4 regions of the Solibacillus sp. FSL W7-1472 genome follow, and region 3 is predicted to be linked to each of the others. Evidence: riboswitches for the same ligand, from Rfam matches in the RefSeq annotation. Region 3 holds a riboswitch; each other region holds the start of a gene.
What was found. A riboswitch is a leader RNA that binds a small molecule or an ion and turns the genes downstream of it on or off. The one in region 3 is predicted to bind cobalamin.
Positions count from the first base shown of each region.

Region 1: linked by a shared signal. The riboswitch ahead of cobT (nicotinate-nucleotide--dimethylbenzimidazole phosphoribosyltransferase) and the one ahead of MKY07_RS02770 (ABC transporter substrate-binding protein) in region 3 are both predicted to bind cobalamin.
Region 2: linked by a shared signal. The riboswitch ahead of MKY07_RS05750 (hypothetical protein) and the one ahead of MKY07_RS02770 (ABC transporter substrate-binding protein) in region 3 are both predicted to bind cobalamin.
Region 4: linked by a shared signal. The riboswitch ahead of MKY07_RS07840 (glutaredoxin) and the one ahead of MKY07_RS02770 (ABC transporter substrate-binding protein) in region 3 are both predicted to bind cobalamin.

Region 1 covers NZ_CP150208.1:3,113,273-3,117,802, forward strand. Annotated here, with positions in the region: gene MKY07_RS15530 (choice-of-anchor I family protein) at 1-139, opposite strand, end outside; gene MKY07_RS15535 (DUF1805 domain-containing protein) at 572-874, shown strand; gene MKY07_RS15540 (hypothetical protein) at 994-1,305, opposite strand; gene cobT (nicotinate-nucleotide--dimethylbenzimidazole phosphoribosyltransferase) at 1,874-2,932, opposite strand; cobalamin riboswitch at 3,027-3,207, opposite strand; TPP riboswitch at 3,523-3,637, shown strand; gene thiC (phosphomethylpyrimidine synthase ThiC) at 3,788-4,530, shown strand, end outside.
Region 2 covers NZ_CP150208.1:1,201,053-1,205,582, forward strand. Annotated here, with positions in the region: gene MKY07_RS05735 (metal ABC transporter ATP-binding protein) at 1-245, shown strand, start outside; gene MKY07_RS05740 (metal ABC transporter permease) at 261-1,127, shown strand; gene MKY07_RS05745 (Fur family transcriptional regulator) at 1,124-1,534, shown strand; cobalamin riboswitch at 1,586-1,768, shown strand; gene MKY07_RS05750 (hypothetical protein) at 1,928-2,485, shown strand; gene MKY07_RS05755 (ABC transporter substrate-binding protein) at 2,475-3,428, shown strand; gene MKY07_RS05760 (bifunctional adenosylcobinamide kinase/adenosylcobinamide-phosphate guanylyltransferase) at 3,627-4,169, shown strand; gene cobS (adenosylcobinamide-GDP ribazoletransferase) at 4,182-4,530, shown strand, end outside.
Region 3 covers NZ_CP150208.1:550,778-555,307, forward strand. Annotated here, with positions in the region: gene argS (arginine--tRNA ligase) at 1-941, shown strand, start outside; gene MKY07_RS02765 (acyl-CoA dehydrogenase family protein) at 1,280-2,434, shown strand; cobalamin riboswitch at 2,552-2,741, shown strand; gene MKY07_RS02770 (ABC transporter substrate-binding protein) at 2,882-3,829, shown strand; gene MKY07_RS02775 (iron ABC transporter permease) at 3,822-4,530, shown strand, end outside.
Region 4 covers NZ_CP150208.1:1,611,310-1,615,839, forward strand. Annotated here, with positions in the region: gene MKY07_RS07825 (hypothetical protein) at 1-18, opposite strand, end outside; gene MKY07_RS07830 (ribonucleoside-diphosphate reductase subunit alpha) at 282-2,015, opposite strand; gene MKY07_RS07835 (class Ib ribonucleoside-diphosphate reductase assembly flavoprotein NrdI) at 2,012-2,338, opposite strand; gene MKY07_RS07840 (glutaredoxin) at 2,377-2,601, opposite strand; cobalamin riboswitch at 2,758-2,941, opposite strand; gene dut (dUTP diphosphatase) at 3,113-3,550, shown strand; gene MKY07_RS07850 (ATPase) at 3,585-3,899, opposite strand; gene MKY07_RS07855 (hypothetical protein) at 3,901-4,323, opposite strand.

The DNA of each region.
Region 1 (4,530 bases), 1.4 Mb from region 3:
CAATTTCCGTGGTACCACCATCTTCATTTTGAACACCGGAATCATAACGTGCATCTAAACTTAACGCAGCTTCTGCGACAATGGCAGGCGTAGTGACCGCAGCTAAAATAAGAGCCGCAGCTAGTAATTTCTTAGACATAGACAACATTCCACCTTTACATTTTTTCTTAGTGTAAGGGTGGAATATTAAGTTTATATGAATTAATTGTAAGAGATTGTAAGTATTATTAACACCGCATGTAATTAAAGGCCGGGAAAGTAGAAAGTTCCGGCTTAAAAGTAGAAAGAATCGATGCAAAAGTAGAACTCTGCGTCATGAATATAGAACGAGGACTGGTGAAAGTGGAACAAACCGGCTCAAAAGTAGAAGGCTTCTGGATAAGTAGAAGATTCTAGCTTGAAAGTTGAACAGTTCGGTCCGAAAGTAGAACTTAGTACCTTATTGTAGAAAGTAAATTGAGAAAAGCGGACCAAAGCAGTCGCTCTTTTGAAGTAACCTGCATAATTTCCCCAAAAACAAGTACCAATTTCTAATTGTTTCATATGATTTATATGAAAGGGGGAGAAGGTTATCGTCTATACGGAAACGATTGATCTTCAAGGTCATTTATTTACTGCGGTAACGGTTCAATTACCTAAAACAACATTGCTGACAATTTCGAATGAGCATGGCTACATTATGTGTGGTGCACTCGATGTCGGTCTGTTAAATGAAAAATTGGCCGATCGCAAAATCATTGCGGGTCGTGCAGTAGGTGTTCGAACGATCGATGACTTACTTAAAGCGCCACTAGAATCCGTGACATACGAAGCAAGAGCGTGCGGTATTGAAGAAGGTATGATTGGCGAAGAAGCGTTATTAAAAATGATTTAGTTAAATTGGAAGTTCTCAGGTGATGAGCTCCACCCCAAAAATATTTCCATGCAAAAAACCGCTCTTTCATTTTCTTGAAAAAGCGGTCTATCTATTTTTATTGACGTCATTACGTACAATTAGATTGCTTTATTATAATAGGAAGCTTTTGACCCTTTACTTCTTTTCACGGCTAGAAGCTCTTCTAATTTTTGAATATATTCACGGTCTGCCGATATTCTTGTAAGGCTTGTTAATAAATATGGTCTTAATCCGGAATTGATTTTTTGGCAACGCGCAAGATTGATCAAATACTTGGCCATCTTAAATGACTTTAAGTGCGTATGTCCATTTTTAAATTCCTTCTTCGTATTGACGACCATAAATTCCTGCTTGCGCCCTTTATAAAAAGGAATAATAATAAACTCATCTTTTTTGAAAATTTGATTCATATTATCCTCATCCTTTTCTCGAATATATTCAAAAACGACCTTTCACATACGGAGAAATAGTGATCACCCCGTTCCTCTTAATGCCCCTCCCGCCTCTCCTTTTTATTGGTCTTACTTTTCCTTACCCTATTTACCGGTTACTTTATTCCAAGTTCCATCCAAAAAGCACTTTTTTAGCTATTATTAACATTTTGAATATGTTTTTACATTTGGTTAATATAGGATATTACGGAGTGAATGCAAATGACAGGACAATCGCTTGCATTTCACTGAATTTTCTGTAAAATTAAATCAAGTTCTATTCATTCCCCGAATGTTTTGGTCGCACTTAACATTTTCAGAGGATTGGATAGGGCTTTTCTTTATGATTTACTCACTGGCTAAATAAACGGAATTGTTTCGCCTATTTGGTATTTTACTGGTAAAATAAATGAAATAGACTGAAAACGCCATTCATTTTCGAGGAATACCGAATTCAAATAAAAGGCTACATTAAAAGTTCATATCACTTTTAATGTGGCCCGTTTACGTAATTTTATTTTACGAATTTCATTTCTTGAGGACTTTTCTACTTGGCTACTAAAAGCGCTGCCGCTTCCTCCAACGTCACCATATTCGTAATCATCGAACAAGCTGCATCAAGAATCGGGAACGCTAGAGCAGCACCCGATCCTTCTCCAAGTCGCATATTCATATGCAGCATTGGCTCTAACCCTAGAAGCTCAGCTGCGATTTTTGCACCGGGCTCTTCCGATAAATGTGACGGAATCAAATACGCTTTCACATTCGGATTTAACTTATAGGCGATTAATGCGGAAACCGTTGAAATATATCCGTCAACAACGACCGGTACACGATTCGCTGCGCCTGCAAGGAAGATTCCGGCCATCCCGCAAATTTCCAGACCCCCTACTTTTGCCACAACATCAATCGGATCTTCGGCGTTCGGCTCATTCAAGGCAATCGCTTTTCGAATGACTTCGGCTTTATATTCGATACCGCCAGCTCCGACACCAGCTCCAAAGCCTGTTACTGCCAGTGGATCACAGCCGTGAAGCACTGAAAGCACCGCAGCACTCGGTGTCGTATTCCCGATACCCATTTCCCCGGTACCAATGAGATTGATACCGTTTTGGATCGCTTCTGTTGCGACTTCAATTCCTACTTCAATTGCTTGAATCGCTTCTTCTCGGGTCATTGCAGGACCTTTCGCCATATTGTCTGTCCCGTATTTGACCTTTTTAATGATTACCCCAGCATCTTGAGGTAAATCTTCTTTGACACCGATATCTACCGGGATGACTTGTGCATTCGAAATTTTCGCAATCGTACACATCCCTGTCGTCCCTTTCGGAAATGATAATGTTTGGAAAACCGTTGTACTTTGCGGATTTGGCGTTACGCCTTCCTCATACACCCCGTGGTCTGCCGCCATGACGATCACCGCTTTATTATCGATTTTAGGCGCAAGGTCACCCGTAATTGTGGCGATTTGCAGAGCTAGTGATTCGATCTTCCCTAGGCTTTGCGGTGGTTTGGCTAAAGAGTCTATGTACGTACGTGCTTTTTCTTCCATTTGTCGGTCGATTTCTTGAATTTGATCAATTGTTTGCTGTAATAATTGCATGTTTCGTTTCCCCCATCTAAATGTATTTTTGACAATAAAAATAGCCTGCAGTTTATTCGATAACAAATAAACTACAGACATATCCAGTGTCTATAAACAGTAAGCATACTTAGGCAGGTCTCCTGGCTCAGATTCACAATTTCATAGCCCCTTCCCAGATGTAAATCCAGTGGGTTTTGCTATGAAACTCCTCTATACAGTGTTGGGATTACGCTAAAGCTTTTCACTTTATTCCCTATTCTCCCTTAACGGGCACCTAATGCTTGATGAATTTACCATTACTTTACGACGAACGACTTTTTTCGTCAAGGATGATTTTCAATAAGCAGGAATTAAAACGTTTTCTGATTCAGAATTCCTTAAATATAAAAAAAGTCCACCTCCTGAGAATGTTGACTCATCAGAAATAATAATACGTTCGGGTTTTGTTTCTTTAATGTTCTTAACATCGAGACATGCAGAGGTTTGTAATGTGCATGCGAAATGAGTACGATATCAATATCCGGTAAGGTAATTCATCCAACAAATACTTTTCTGAATTTTCCCTTTTATCTCAAGGAAGTTTCATGTATACTAATATAAAATTGAATAGAAATAACTAGGGGAGTCCAATAAGTTGGGCTGAGAATGAAACACGTTGAAGTTTCTTGACTCTTGGGACCTGATCTGGATCATACCAGCGTGGGGAAGTTAGCATCGTATTATAGTAATACTACTTCTGTATACATATTAGCCGGGTCCGACCATTTATTGGACACCGGCTTTTTTATGTACTTCATAAGCTTTTTTAAGCTCCTCACTGTTGTGCTCTATCTCTTGTCCTTATATTCAAAAAAGGAGAGATTTATTATGTCTATGTCACCATCTTCATTAAACGAACAAAGTATTTCCATTATGTCTAACTTTTCAGGTAGCAATAAAGTATATGTAACAGGCTCTAGACCTGACATTAAGGTTCCAATGCGTGAAATCGAGTTAAGCCCGACAACTGGTACGTTTGGAGAAGAGGAAAATCCTCCAGTACGTGTGTATGACACCAGCGGACCTTATACAGACCCTGATTATTCTGTCGATATTACAAAAGGTCTCCCTGCCCTTCGCAGTACATGGATTCAAGAACGTGGCGATGTGGAGGAATATGATGGTCGTGAAATCAAGCCTGAGGATAATGGTTATAAAGATAAAAACGATCCTCGTACTAATCATAACGTGTTTCCTGGTTTAAAGCGGAAACCGTTACGGGCTAAAAAAGGGAAAAATATTACACAACTTCATTATGCACGAAAAGGAATTATCACGCCTGAAATGGAATTTATCGCAATTAGAGAAAATATGAAACCTGAATTCGTACGGGATGAAGTTGCAAAGGGTCGAGCGATTATTCCTTCTAATATCAACCATCCAGAATCAGAGCCCATGATAATAGGTCGTAACTTTCATGTAAAAATTAACGCGAATATTGGCAATTCTGCTGTTTCATCTTCCATCGAAGAAGAGGTTGAAAAAATGACATGGGCAACACGTTGGGGTGCTGATAATATTATGGACCTATCAACAGGTAAAAACATTCACACAACACGGGAATGGATTATTCGAAA
Region 2 (4,530 bases), 650 kb from region 3:
CGACAGTCGGAATTGACCGAGAAAATGTGCAGGCATTCTATGATATGCTCGCACATTTAAATAAGCATCACAATATGACGATGATTTTAGTTACACATGATGTGGACACGGTTTCGGATCGTGTCAGTCATGTAGCGTGCTTAAATCAGTCGATTCATTTCCACGGGTACAAAAATGATTTTGATACGATTTCGGAAGAACAGATTGCTAGCTGGAACGGCCACTCTGTTCGAAAGATTCACTAAGAGGAGCAGGCCGTTATGATAGAAGCTATATTAAACTATGAATTTTTGCAAAATGCCTTTTTCTCAGGGCTTGTTATTGGAGTAATTGCACCATTGCTTGGTGTATTTATCGTAGTAAGACGTTTATCGCTAATTGCGGATGCACTGTCGCATGTAACACTGGCGGGGATTGCCGGGAGCCTGTACTTGAGCCAATCGTTTGCAGCGCTGGCTTTGCTGAATCCGATTTATTTAGGGATTATCGCATCTGTAAGTGGTTCGATCTTAATTGAACGATTACGCCGACTATATAAACATTATGAAGAACTTGCAATACCAATTATTATGTCGGGCGGAATCGGTGTGAGTGCCATTTTAATATCACTTGCAAGCGGATTTAATACCGATTTAATGAGCTATTTATTTGGCTCTGTATCGGCTGTATCACGTCAGGATCTATATGTTGTGCTGGCAATTGCAGTCGTAGTTGTATTATTTTTAGTTTTATTTTTTAAAGAGCTTTTCGTATTGTCATTCGATGAGGAATATGCGAAAGCGAGCGGTTTACCTGCGAAATGGATTCATTTATTGTTCATGATCGTTGTCGCACTCGTTATCGCAGCAAGTATGCGTATTGTCGGGATTTTGCTTGTTTCAAGCTTAATGACATTGCCGGTAGCTGCAGCGATGCGTTTAGCTCGCGGTTTTAAAGAGGCGATTATTTTAGCGATTGTATTTGGAGAGCTGGCAGTAGTAATCGGACTCATTTCTGCATTTTACCTGAACTTGGCACCGGGTGGAACAATTGTTGTCACATCTATTTTGATCTTGCTATTAGTAATTTTAATCAAAAAGCTTGTTTTGAAATTCACAATTAAATCGGAAGGGGAAGAGATACTGTGAATGCAGCGCGCGCGTGGGAAATATTAAAGGATAATGGCTATAAAAAGACGGATAAACGAGAGTTGATTTTGGGTATGTTTGCAGCTACAGACAAATATTTGACTGCCCGTGATTTGTTATCAGTATTGAAAAAAGATTTCCCTGGGATGAGTTTCGATACAATTTACCGTAACCTCGCTACTTTCGTGGAGCTTGATATTCTAGAAGAAACAGAATTAAACGGTGAGCGTAACTTCCGTATGCATTGTGAGTCGGATCATCATCACCACCATTTTATTTGCCGTGATTGCGGGAATGTAAAGGAACTGTCTGTTTGCCCGATGGAAATGCTCGGTGAAAAGCTGCCGGGTTATGCTGTAGAAGCACACAAATTTGAGATTTATGGCAAATGTCCGGATTGTTTGTAAATTTCCATTGCATATTTCTGTTAATATGCTAAAGTGATTAAGACAAATTGAATAAATTTGCAGGAAAAAGATGCATTATGCATAAATGGGAATTCGGTGTAAATCCGAAGCTATTTCCGTAACTGTAAGCGTTGATGAAAATAAGTGTGAGACCACTGCTAATATAGCGGGAAGGTACTTATGAGTAAAGTGAAACGCAGAGCCAGGAGACCAATCTTTTTCTTATCGTAACATCCCTCTTCGGAATTAAAGAGAATGTACGGCAGTCACTGATCGAATGAGCATCCTTTTGCAGCACTCTTTTTTGATTTTTGAAGCCATCCATTTTCTTGGGTGGCTTTTTTTCGTACACTCGTAATTTCGTGAGGCACTACTTGAAGTGAGGAGAATTTTATGAAAAAGGATATCCGTTTTTCCTGTTATCCGTTTATGAGGGAAAAATCATGCTGCGTCGACTATGAAATCCGCACCGATTCTTTAACAACGCGAATCGGTACAGTCTTTCCGACGTTAGTTGATGATGCTTCCGGTCAGCTCGTTTTGGAAGATTTGAGGAGAATCCAACCGTTAGCTTATCATGTCAATGGTTCGGTAAGAGGTAAATTAGCCATTACATTTGAGGATTTGCAATGGCTAAGCGATCGATACGATTTTTATGTAAGTGAAGTTGGAGAAGCGATTCAGCAGTTTGTACTGCCACAAGGAATCGAAAGTGCAGCAAGACTGCATATTTGCCGCAGTGAGGCGAAAAAGTCTTACAGGGCATTACATAAAGTGAGCGAGGAAAGAGAAGTGGATGAAATTTTGTTTGATTTTCTCGGGCTGCTTGCCAATGTGTTTTTTGTCATGGCGGTCTATATGAATCAGCAGCATCAACAAGAGGAAATTCCATTTATCTCAAAATCTTATCCGACGAAAAAGAAAAAAGGGGTTACAACAAATGAAATTTAAGAACAAATGGATCGTTGCTTTAGCGGCAACATTCTTATTAGCAGCATGCGGATCAAATGATGAAAAGTCTGAAAATGATGTGAAAAAAGAAGAGCAGGCCGGTTCGAAAAGTGAAGGTGTACCGTATACAGTTGTTGATGATCGTGGTGTTGAAGTAACATTCGATGAAGTACCGGAAACGATTATTTCCCTGCAGCCTAGCAATACAGAAATTTTGTTTGAGCTGGGTGTCGGTGAACAAATTATCGGGGCAACAGAATATGATACATATCCGGAAGCCGCACAAAAAATTGAACGTGTGTCGACTTCTACTGTCATCGATGCAGAGCGAATTCTGGAATTGGATCCGGATGTCGTAGTTGCCTATACAATTGGGGAGGAAGCACAAATTGCCCAATTGGAAGATGCAGGTTTGAAAGTATTTGTAATTGCTTCGGCTGCGACATTTGATGATGTTTATACGGATATTATCCAACTGTCCGAAGTAATGGATGTAAAAGAAAAAGGCGAAGAAATTGTAGCCGACATTAAAGCACAAATCAAAACAGTACAAGAAAAAACAGCGACAATTGATACGAAGAAAAAAGCATATTATGAAGTTTCGCCAGCTCCGGATCTTTGGACTACCGGCAGCAGTACGTTCCAGCAGGAAATAATGGATCACGCCAATGTTGAAAATATTTTTGCTGATCAGACGAGCTGGATTAGTGTGACGGAAGAAGATGTCATTACTCGTAATCCTGAAATTATTATTACACCGGCAACCTATATGGAAAATGCAGTTGACGAGATTCTAGGACGCACAGGTTGGGATAAAATACAGGCAGTTTCAGAAAAGGCAGTTTATCTGGTCGATGGAGATATTATGTCCCGTCCTGGACCGCGTATTGGTGAAGCCGTTGAAATTATGGCACAATCAGTATACCCGGAACTATTTAAATAAGTATAGAATAGAAGGACATGCCTAAGTTTAGGCATGTCTTTTTCAATTAACTTCATTCAGCGGATATCGCTGAATGAAATTAATTGGCTTCCGGCGGATGTCACGACTTCGGCGATGAATTCTTTGCGCTTCAGCGCAAAGCCGAATACGGACGCAATTACGCCTCGGCGTAATTGATAAATATAAGGGGGGATACGATTGATTTTTATAACCGGTGGTGTGCGCAGCGGCAAAAGTGCTTTTGCAGAAAAATTTGCTAGGCAGTTAGGTGAAGAAAAGACGCTCTACTATGTCGCGACAGGTGTATCCTTTGATGAGGAAATGGAAAAACGAATTATCCGCCATCAGCAAGACCGCGAAAATCAGAACGCCCATTGGAACACAGTGGAAATGCAAGTACAGATTCCTTTTACGATCGAGCAGCTTTCAAATAATGATGTTGTGCTTTTTGAATGTGTGACAACATGGCTTTCGAATGTACTGTATACATATGAACAAAAAAATGAAAATAGCGAGTACATCGATAATTGTATCGAATCACTGCAAAAGCAATTGCTAACATGGCGGAAGCAAGGTGCTACAATAATAGTTGTATCAAATGAAGTGCTGGATGAACTGCCATCACAGTATGATGAGGTAAATTTGTATCGCAAATTGTTAGGTGAGCTTCATCAATGGATTGTCCAAAATAGTGATGAAGCATATGAAGTACAATTTCAGCTTGTACAGCGTTGGAAGTAAGGAGGAACCAAGTTGAAAAATAGTTTGAGCGGTTTTTTGTTAGCTTGGCAATTTTTTTCGGCAGTGCCGATAAAAAAACAGCTGGATATGAATGCCAAGTCTGTTACATGGATGTATGGATTTTTACCGATTGTCGGTTTACTTATCGGGTCCATCATTAGTAGTGGTGTATTTATACTATCTCGCTATAGTGAGGTTTCAGAGTTGCTGTTGGCGATTTTGATTGTGATCGGATTCATCGTTCTGACAGGTGGACTGCATTTAGACGGCTGGATCGATATGAGCGATGCGTTCTTTTCCTATGGAGAAAAAGAGAAACGGCTGGAGATATTAGATGATCCGCGAACAGGCGCATTTGGGG
Region 3 (4,530 bases):
TGGCAAAACTGCAAAACGACCTTAAAAACTTCCGTGTTGAATTCGATGTTTGGTATTCAGAAACATCTTTATATGAAAACGGTAAAATCGATGTAGCGTTAGACAAACTAAAAGCAAATGGTCATGTGTTTGATGAAGACGGCGCAACTTGGTTCCGTTCAACAACATTCGGTGATGATAAAGACCGTGTATTAATTAAAAACGATGGTTCATACACATATTTAACACCGGACATCGCTTACCATGAAGACAAACTGCGTCGTGGATTTGATAAACTGATCAATATTTGGGGTGCTGACCACCACGGCTATATTCCACGTATGAAAGCGGCAATCGAAGCACTTGGCTATGACCGCGGCACATTGGAAGTAGATATTATCCAAATGGTTCAGCTATACAAAAACGGTGAGAAATTCAAAATGAGTAAGCGTACAGGTAATGCTGTAACGATGCGTGAGTTAGTAGAAGAAGTAGGCTTGGATGCTGTACGTTATTTCTTCGTTAAAACGGCAGGGGATTCACATATGGACTTCGATTTAGACTTAGCGGTATCACAATCGAACGAAAACCCAGTATATTATGCACAGTATGCACATGCGCGTATTTCATCGATTTTACGTGCAGCTAACGAGCAAGGTTTCGAAGCTTCATTGGAAAACCTGAACTTGCTAGTAGCAGAAAAAGAAGAAGATGTACTGAAAAAAGTCGGCGCATTCCCGCAAATTGTGGCAGATGCAGCAAAACACCGCACACCACACCGTATCGCAAACTATATTCAAGACTTGGCAGCTGCATTCCATAGCTTCTACAATGCAGAAAAAGTATTGAACCAGGATAACAAAGAGCTGACAGAAGCTCGTTTAGCATTAATCACAGCAGTAAAAACAACATTGGCGAATGCACTGAAACTAATCGGCGTAAGCGCACCTGAAAAAATGTAATTCAACTATTTAAAGCACTCTATTTTCTGTATACGAAAATAGGGTGTTTTTTCTTTGAGGATTGTGAGATTTCTACTTTAAGCGTGATTCGTTTTACGTTTCGAGAGCAACAGTTCTCCTTTTGAGGTGCTATCTTCCACATTAAGTTGAATCAGTTCTCCTTTTTCCGTAATTTGTTCCAATTCCGCCAGCAAACCTTCCAATTACAAAACAGGGAAACGCATCTAGTGTAATCCCTATAAAGGAACTGGGGATATCTATTGACTTGTAATTTCTCGAAACGTACTATTAAATTTGACTTCTATATACAGGACAATAAATATGAGGTGGTGCTTTCCATGAGCAAGGAATTATTTATTCAAACCGACGAGCAGCAACAATGGCTGAAAAAGCTAGAAACAATATCACAGAGCGTGATAGTAAATGCTCAGCAAACAGATGAACAAGCAACATTTCCATTTGAAAATTTCCGGAAGCTGCGCGAAATCGGCTATACAAAAATAACGCTGCCAAAGGAATATGGCGGGGATGGCTTCACAGTCTATGATGCGCTATTACTGCAGGAAACATTGGCGAGCTATTGCGGAAGCACCGGGCTGGCTGTTTCGTGGACAATTCAAAATGTAGGCGAGATTTTCGAAAATCGTTACTGGGATGAACAAAAGCTCGACTGGTTTGGTGAACAGGTTGCAAATGGCGCGACAGTCAATCGTGCGGTAAGCGAGTTTGCGATGGGAAGTCCAGTACGTGGCGGACGTCCGGGAACTTCAGCAAAACGTGATGGGGATTATTATGTAATTAATGGACGTAAAAACTATACGAGCGGTGCACCGGACCTCGACTATTTTTTAGTTTCGGCATGGATTGAAGATGAGGGACAGCTAGGATTTTTCCTCGTTCCGAAAACGGCTGAAGGGGTATCGGTCGAAAATACATGGGATGTTGCATCAATGCGTGGTACGGGAAGCGATGATTTAGTGCTCGATAATGTACGAGTTGATAAAACAAACTTAGTGGAATTACCGAATTATTCAACCGGATTTAAACTGAACGGCTGGTTGCTGCTTATCCCGGCAACCTATTTAGGCATTGCCCAGGCTGCACGCGATTACGCAGTTAATTTTGCGAATAGCCATTCCCCCAACAGTATTCAAGGAACGATTGCCCAGCTGCCAAATGTACAAACGCTGATTGGCGAAATGGATTTGGCGTTGACGAGAGCGCGCTTTACGCTTTACGGAGTTGCGGGACTATATAATGACCCGATTAAAAAGGCGACACTAGTCAATGAAATCAATATTGCGAAACATGTAGTGACAAATACAGCAATTGAAGTTGTCGATAAAGCGATGCGTCTTGTTGGGGCAAAAAGCCTGCAAAGATCAAATCCGCTTCAACGCTATTACCGTGATGTCCGTGCAGGTCTGCACAATCCGCCAATGGATGACATTACGATTAAACGTTTAGCTGAAACGGCAATTGAAAAAGCTTAAAAGCAAAGGGGGAAGCAGTTCTTTTATTCGTAATTTCAGCGAAATAAGAAGAATTATCTGAAACTTTGGCGATTGAGCACACATTTTTATGAATATCAGCTATAATAGAGCTATTAATTTTATATGGACGATAAAGGTTCTTGCTCACTGATAGAGTAAGGAGTAAAAGGGAAATCGGTGCAATTCCGATGCGGTCCCGCCACTGTAAATGCTAGTTGAGAGCAGTATGCCACTGAAAAACTTTCGGGAAGGCGCTTATCAACGTTATGCATAAGCCAGGAGACCTGCCTTTATAATGCCCTAAAATAAACCTACGAGGATAGGATGTGGCGGATAAATTCTTTTTCCATTGAATTTTATTTGCATACGTAAAGCTTCCTTCAATTTTAGTAGGAAGCTTTTTATTTTTGTAGAAAATTATACAACGAAATTTTGGAGGTTATTATTTTGAAAAAATGGCAACTGCTATCTTCCGCAGCATTACTTACATTAACATTGGCGGCATGCAACTCGGAAAAAGCAACAGATGAACAATCAGCAAAAGACAATACAGAAATAACTGAAGCAGCACAATTCCCGGTAACTATAAAAGATGCCTTGGACAAAGAAATCACGCTTGAAAAAGCACCAGAGCGCATTATTACATTGGCTCCATCCAATACGGAAATTTTATTCGGACTAGGGTTAAACGATGAAATTATTGCTGTGAACGACAATGATACATATCCTGAAGAAGCATTATCTAAAGAATCAGTTGGCGGCATGGAATTTAATCTAGAACAAATAATTAGCCTGCAGCCCGACTTAGTTGTCGCACATGAATCGGGATTGTACAGCTTCAATGAACAGGCGATTGCTCAGCTTGAATCAGTAGGAATTCCTGTATTTGTTGTAAAAGATGCGAAAACATTTGAAGAAACATATGAAACAATTGAACAAATTGGCAATTTGACGAATAAAGAAAAAGAAGCAGAAGAAATGATCATCTCCATTAAAGAGGGGATTGAAGAAATTGAAGTGAAAGTAGCCGACCTGGAAGAGAAGTCCGTATTTGTTGTTGTTGGGACAAATCCGCAACTATATGTTGCTGGACAGGAGACGTTCATTAGTGAAATGCTTGATATATTAAATGTAGAAAATGCCGTTCCGGAACTCGGGTGGCCGCAGTACAGCTCGGAGCAATTTGTAAAGAGCAATCCGGATATCATTTTAGTAACATATGAAAACGACTTGGCAGCAATCGAGGAAAATGATGCATATGCAGAAATGGATGCTGTGAAAAACGCCAATGTGAAATTAGTCGATAGCGATACGACAAGTCGACAAGGTCCGCGTATTGTAGAAGGTATTGAATCAATTGGGGAAGCAATTTATCCAGAGGTATTCAATGAATAAAAAATATTCAATCGCCTATGTACTATCGATTGGATTGCTTTTAAGCAGTATATGGATTGGCATTTCGTTCGGGTCAGTTAATATTCCGTTTTCGACATTGTGGGATAAAACAACAGATCCGGTTGCATACAGTATTTTGTGGAAAATCCGAATGCCACGCGTCATTTTAGCCGCATTAATCGGGGCTTCTTTAGCAATTGCGGGGGCAGCATTCCAAGGGTTGCTTAAAAACCCTTTGGCAGATCCATACACATTAGGTATTTCATCAGGGGCCTCGGTAGGTGCGGTAATGACAATCTTTTTAGGCATTTCCATACCGGTGCTCGGTGTATTCACTTTGCCGGTATTCAGTATGGCTGGAGCTGCATGTACGATGATCATCGTCCTGACATTTGCCAGACTTGTTGACCGCTCGATGAAAATGGAGACGCTGATTTTGACGGGAATTATTTTCAGCTCGTTTTTAGGGTCCTGTATTTCCTTAATGGTCGCACTTACTGGTGAACAGCTACGAGAAATCATCGGCTGGCTTCTAGGAAGTGTATCGATGCGAGGGTGGCCATATGTCCGGATGGTTCTGCCATTTATGGTGCTTGGTACAGCAATTATTTGGCTGACTCGCCGTGAATTGAATGCGATGATTTATGGAGAAGAGCGTGCCCAGTATTTAGGGGTAAATGTTAAGCGCAGCAAGTATATGA
Region 4 (4,530 bases), 1.1 Mb from region 3:
TAGGCTTTTGCCTACCAAGTATTATAGTCGTTGAACCTTCACCTCATAGAAAGATGCTTGGCTGCTGATTACCGATTGTATTGGCACTTAGGACATAATTAGCGAGAATTAACCTCACAAAATATGCTTTTTTTCACCTTATGCTATCCAAAAATTTTTTTCTGCTTTCGCAACGTTCACGTTTATCGTTTCCAATTACGTTGTCGTATTTTTGGCTTTACGGCTTTCCAGCAATTTCACTTGTTTTGACACTGTTTTACAACAATGAAAGCCCTAGTCAGTTAAGGCGCGATTGCCAGTCGATAGCTATGGAATAATCCATATTTCTGAACTTGTTTTTTTAATTTATCCCACATATTTTGATTAATAATCGGTGTACCCCCAAGTGCTTTAATCACTTCTGGTGCAAGTTCTTTATCTTCTTTGTTTATATAGGTTTCAAAATAAACCCCGCTCGCATAATCACTTTCCTCAAATCGATAAAACGTTTTGTTCTTTTGCTTCGCGATTTCCATTGATGCTTTTAACGAGTAATAGTTCAGTGATTCCATAAACGCATCGATAAATTCGATCGACTCTTTGGAACCATAACGGATTCCGCTTTGTACAAGGTGTCCATGCAAGTTCATAACACCCAATCCGACAGAGTGCATCACTTTGTTGGCTTTGGATACAGAAGGGACGTTGACGATATCGGTCATCGTAGAAACATTCGTTAAAAGACGCATTGCCGTATCGACAAGCTGTCCGAAGTCCTGAACTTTCGTTGCTTCGTGAATGTCGATTGAACCTAAGTTACAAGAAACATCGAGGCCGTATTCATTCGGCTCGTTTTGATCGGTAACAACGCTTGTTTGTTGATACTGAAGAATTTCGGTGCATAGATTCGACATCTTCACACGCCCGATTTCCTTTAATGGGTGGATGTTATTGACATTATCATCGAATATTTCGAACGGGTAACCCGATTCAAATTGCGCCTTTTTAATTTCCGTATACAATTTACGGGCGTTTAAACGTTTCAGTTTACGGATGTTTGGATTATCCAAAAATTCGTAGTACATTTCCGTAATCGAAATTTCCGACATGCGTTTGCCGTATTCTTTGAAAATATCATAAGAACTAAACAATACGATATCTTTATCGCGGCGCATTAATTCAAAGAAAATATCGGGAAGAATAATCCCTGTAGATAATGTAGCTAATCGGATTTTATCGTCGGCATTTGGTTTCTTGGAAGAGATGAACGCTTCAATATCACCGTGGAAAACATTTAGATAGACGACTCCGGAACCATTTCTTTGGCCAAGCTGATTCGAATACGAGAACGAATTTTCCAGCAGTTTTGCAACAGGCATAACCCCGCTCGCACGGTTTAAAATCCCTTTAATCGGATCACCTAATGGACGCAGATCGGTCAAGTTTACCCCGACACCGCCGCCTAAGCGGGAAAGCTCAAGACAATAGCCGATATTCTCTGCGATTGAATTCATCGTGTCATCCATCGTTAGTTTAAAACATGAGACTAGCTCACCGCGCGCTTTTTTCCCGCTGTTTAGGGCAGTTGGGGTTGCCGGCTGGTAGGCAGTCATGACCGCTTCGATGGCCTTTTCAGCCAATGCTTCATCGCCTTGTGCTAAATACAGGGCGATAATGACGATTCGGTCTTCATACTTTTCCAAAATTTCTTTTCCGTCCCGGCTTTTCATCGCATAGCTTTCGTAGAACTTCGAAGCACTCATGAATGAAGGAAACCGGAACTTGTAGGAATAGGCTTTTTTGTACATTTGTTTAATAAAGTCCATCGAGTACAATTCCAAAAATTCTTTTTCGTAATAGCCTTCATCGACTAAATAACGCACTTTTTCCTCGATATCGATAAAGTAGCGTAAACGGACATTCACGTCTTCCAGGAAATAGCGGCGTGTTGCTTCTTTGTCTTTCGCCAGATCCAATTCACCGGTAGCACGGTAACGGTTTAGAATATCGTTATTTAATTTTAAATATTGTTTCATATCGATGCCTCTTTCCAAATGGAGTAGTAGTAATCTGTAATCGCTTCATAATTCGCCGGAGTTCCTCGCATTTCCACTTTTTCGATTAACGGAATTCCGTATTGTGCAGCTAAAAGGTCACCTGCACGGCCGAAAAAAGCATGACCGAAATTACGGTTTCCGCTTACGATAATTCCTTTGCATAGATCAAAGTTCGCAGTCATGAACTGGTCGACGATAGGGGGAACAGAGCCTAATCCATCCGTATACGTAAATAGTAGATACGGTTCATCCATTTTCTCTACTTCCGCCAAATCCTTTGCGGGCAAGCCGAGTTTTTGCACAATGGATCGTACATTACCAGTTCGTGAAGCAAATATGATCATGCGGTCATTTCAGAAATGCGATCGATAATTGACGTCGGCTCTGCGATAAATTCACCGTTGATTTCAAATAACGGCACAGACAAAAAACCTGCATCGAGTACTATTTGTTTTGCGCTCTCATCATGATCAATATTAATAATCTCGACCTCCAAGTTGGCAGCATCGAGCTCCGATTTTACCCATAGGCATTTTGGACAAATTGTTTTCGTATAAAGTTTCATAATAGAACCCCTCGCTATTTAAATATTACTAGTAATTGTGATGCACATGTCATGGGGGAACATGCAGACAAAACAAAAAAAGCTATCCCGGAAAACAGGATAGCTTGAAATGGAAACGAGTAAAAGAGCGCCTCCATTTCCTATTCCCCGAAGAAATGTACGTAGTTTTAACGCGGCAGGTCTCCTGGCTTTGCTTCATCCGTCAGACATACCTTCCCATGCATTGCACAGTGGTCTATTCGTCTTCAGTCAGCATTTACAGTTGCGGGGACAGCGTTGGATTCACACCAAACTTCCCTTTTAAACTACATTTAGTAGTACCGTGATAAAAAAACACAATATATAGTTGAATTGAGTATAAGCTTTAACAACATAAAAGTAAAGAGCCTAAAGAAAGATAACATAAATCCATTAAGAATTCTAGAAAACTCCCTATTGAAAATAAAGAAAAAATATGGTTTTGTTATAACTGTATGTAAATAGATTTTATAAATGAGAAAGTTGGTTGAATATGTCGATTCAATTAAAAATTAAGAAAACCCACCCGAATGCTGTATTACCGAAACAGGCACGGGAAGGGGATGCAGGGATGGATTTAAGTGCGGTTGAAGAAAAAGTTTTATTGCCTGGTGAATACGCATTAATTAAAACCGGTCTTCAAATCGAACTGCCGGAGGGAACAGAAGCGCAAGTACGCCCTCGTAGCGGATTAGCACTCAAACATGGGATTACGGTGTTAAATAGTCCAGGTACCATCGATGCAGGCTATCGCGGTGAAATCGGCGTGATTTTAATCAATCACGGGAAAGAACCTTTTACGATTGAGAAAGGAATGCGAATCGCCCAGCTAGTCATTCAATATGTTCCGCAAGTTTTCATTGAAGAAACAGACGAGCTGTCGGTTACGGAGCGCGGTGATAAGGGCTTTGGTTCGAGTGGAGTGAAATAATGAAAAAAGCCTGCTGTCGGATGAACACAGGCTTTTAATCTTCTTTTTTCCACTTTATGTAATTGTATGACGTTTGAAAAACAAATACGATCACGAGCAACAGCGTAACAAATATAAAGTTAGCGGAAAACCTTTCAAAATAATAAATGATCGCTAACGGAAAAATACAAAACGGGATTGAATAAATCGTGCGTAAAAATTTACGGCGATATGATAGGCCATGATAGGCAAACCTAAATCCTTTATCCACTTTCGGCTTTTTCCGGAAATACATAGACAAGACAAGTGTCGTAATTGAAATCACTAATAATATGAATCCGTACTGAATTAAAAAATCTAAATCAACCATATTAGTTTCCTTCCTCTCCTTTTGACTGAATATCGATCTGTGTCACAATTTTTGAAATTGGTAAATACGAAAGTTCACAATTATAACGCCCATCAGGTAGATCTTTGTAAGTACCGGACTTTATGTTATAAAGATTATCTTCAATCTTTACTTCAGTCGTATCAATACTTCTCCCATGACCGTTTACAAAGTTGATTTCACAAATCCCCTCCGCAAATTTCTGATTGCCCGCTTGTAGATGATAAAAATCATATCCATAAATACCCGTTACAATCAGCATGAACAGCGTTAGCACACCAAGCATAAACGTATTCATGTTATAGGGGGAGGATTTCTTATTTACGAACTGCCGTATAAAAAAGAAAGCTGCAATGATGAATAATAAAGTGAAAATTATTAGAGCACTGTAAAATCCAATGAGCACCATCATTCCCTCCTTTAGAATTTATTACCTAATTTACGGATAAGTCGGGAAAAAGTTTCAGAATTATATCGCGATTTGTTTTATTGAGATAATAATGTGCTTAAAACAATCGACACTTTTTTCTAATAGGTACTAAGTATGCATAAGGATAAATAGAAACGTTTATCCGTTTAGAAGGTGATCAATCAATTTTAGTCGAATGGATAA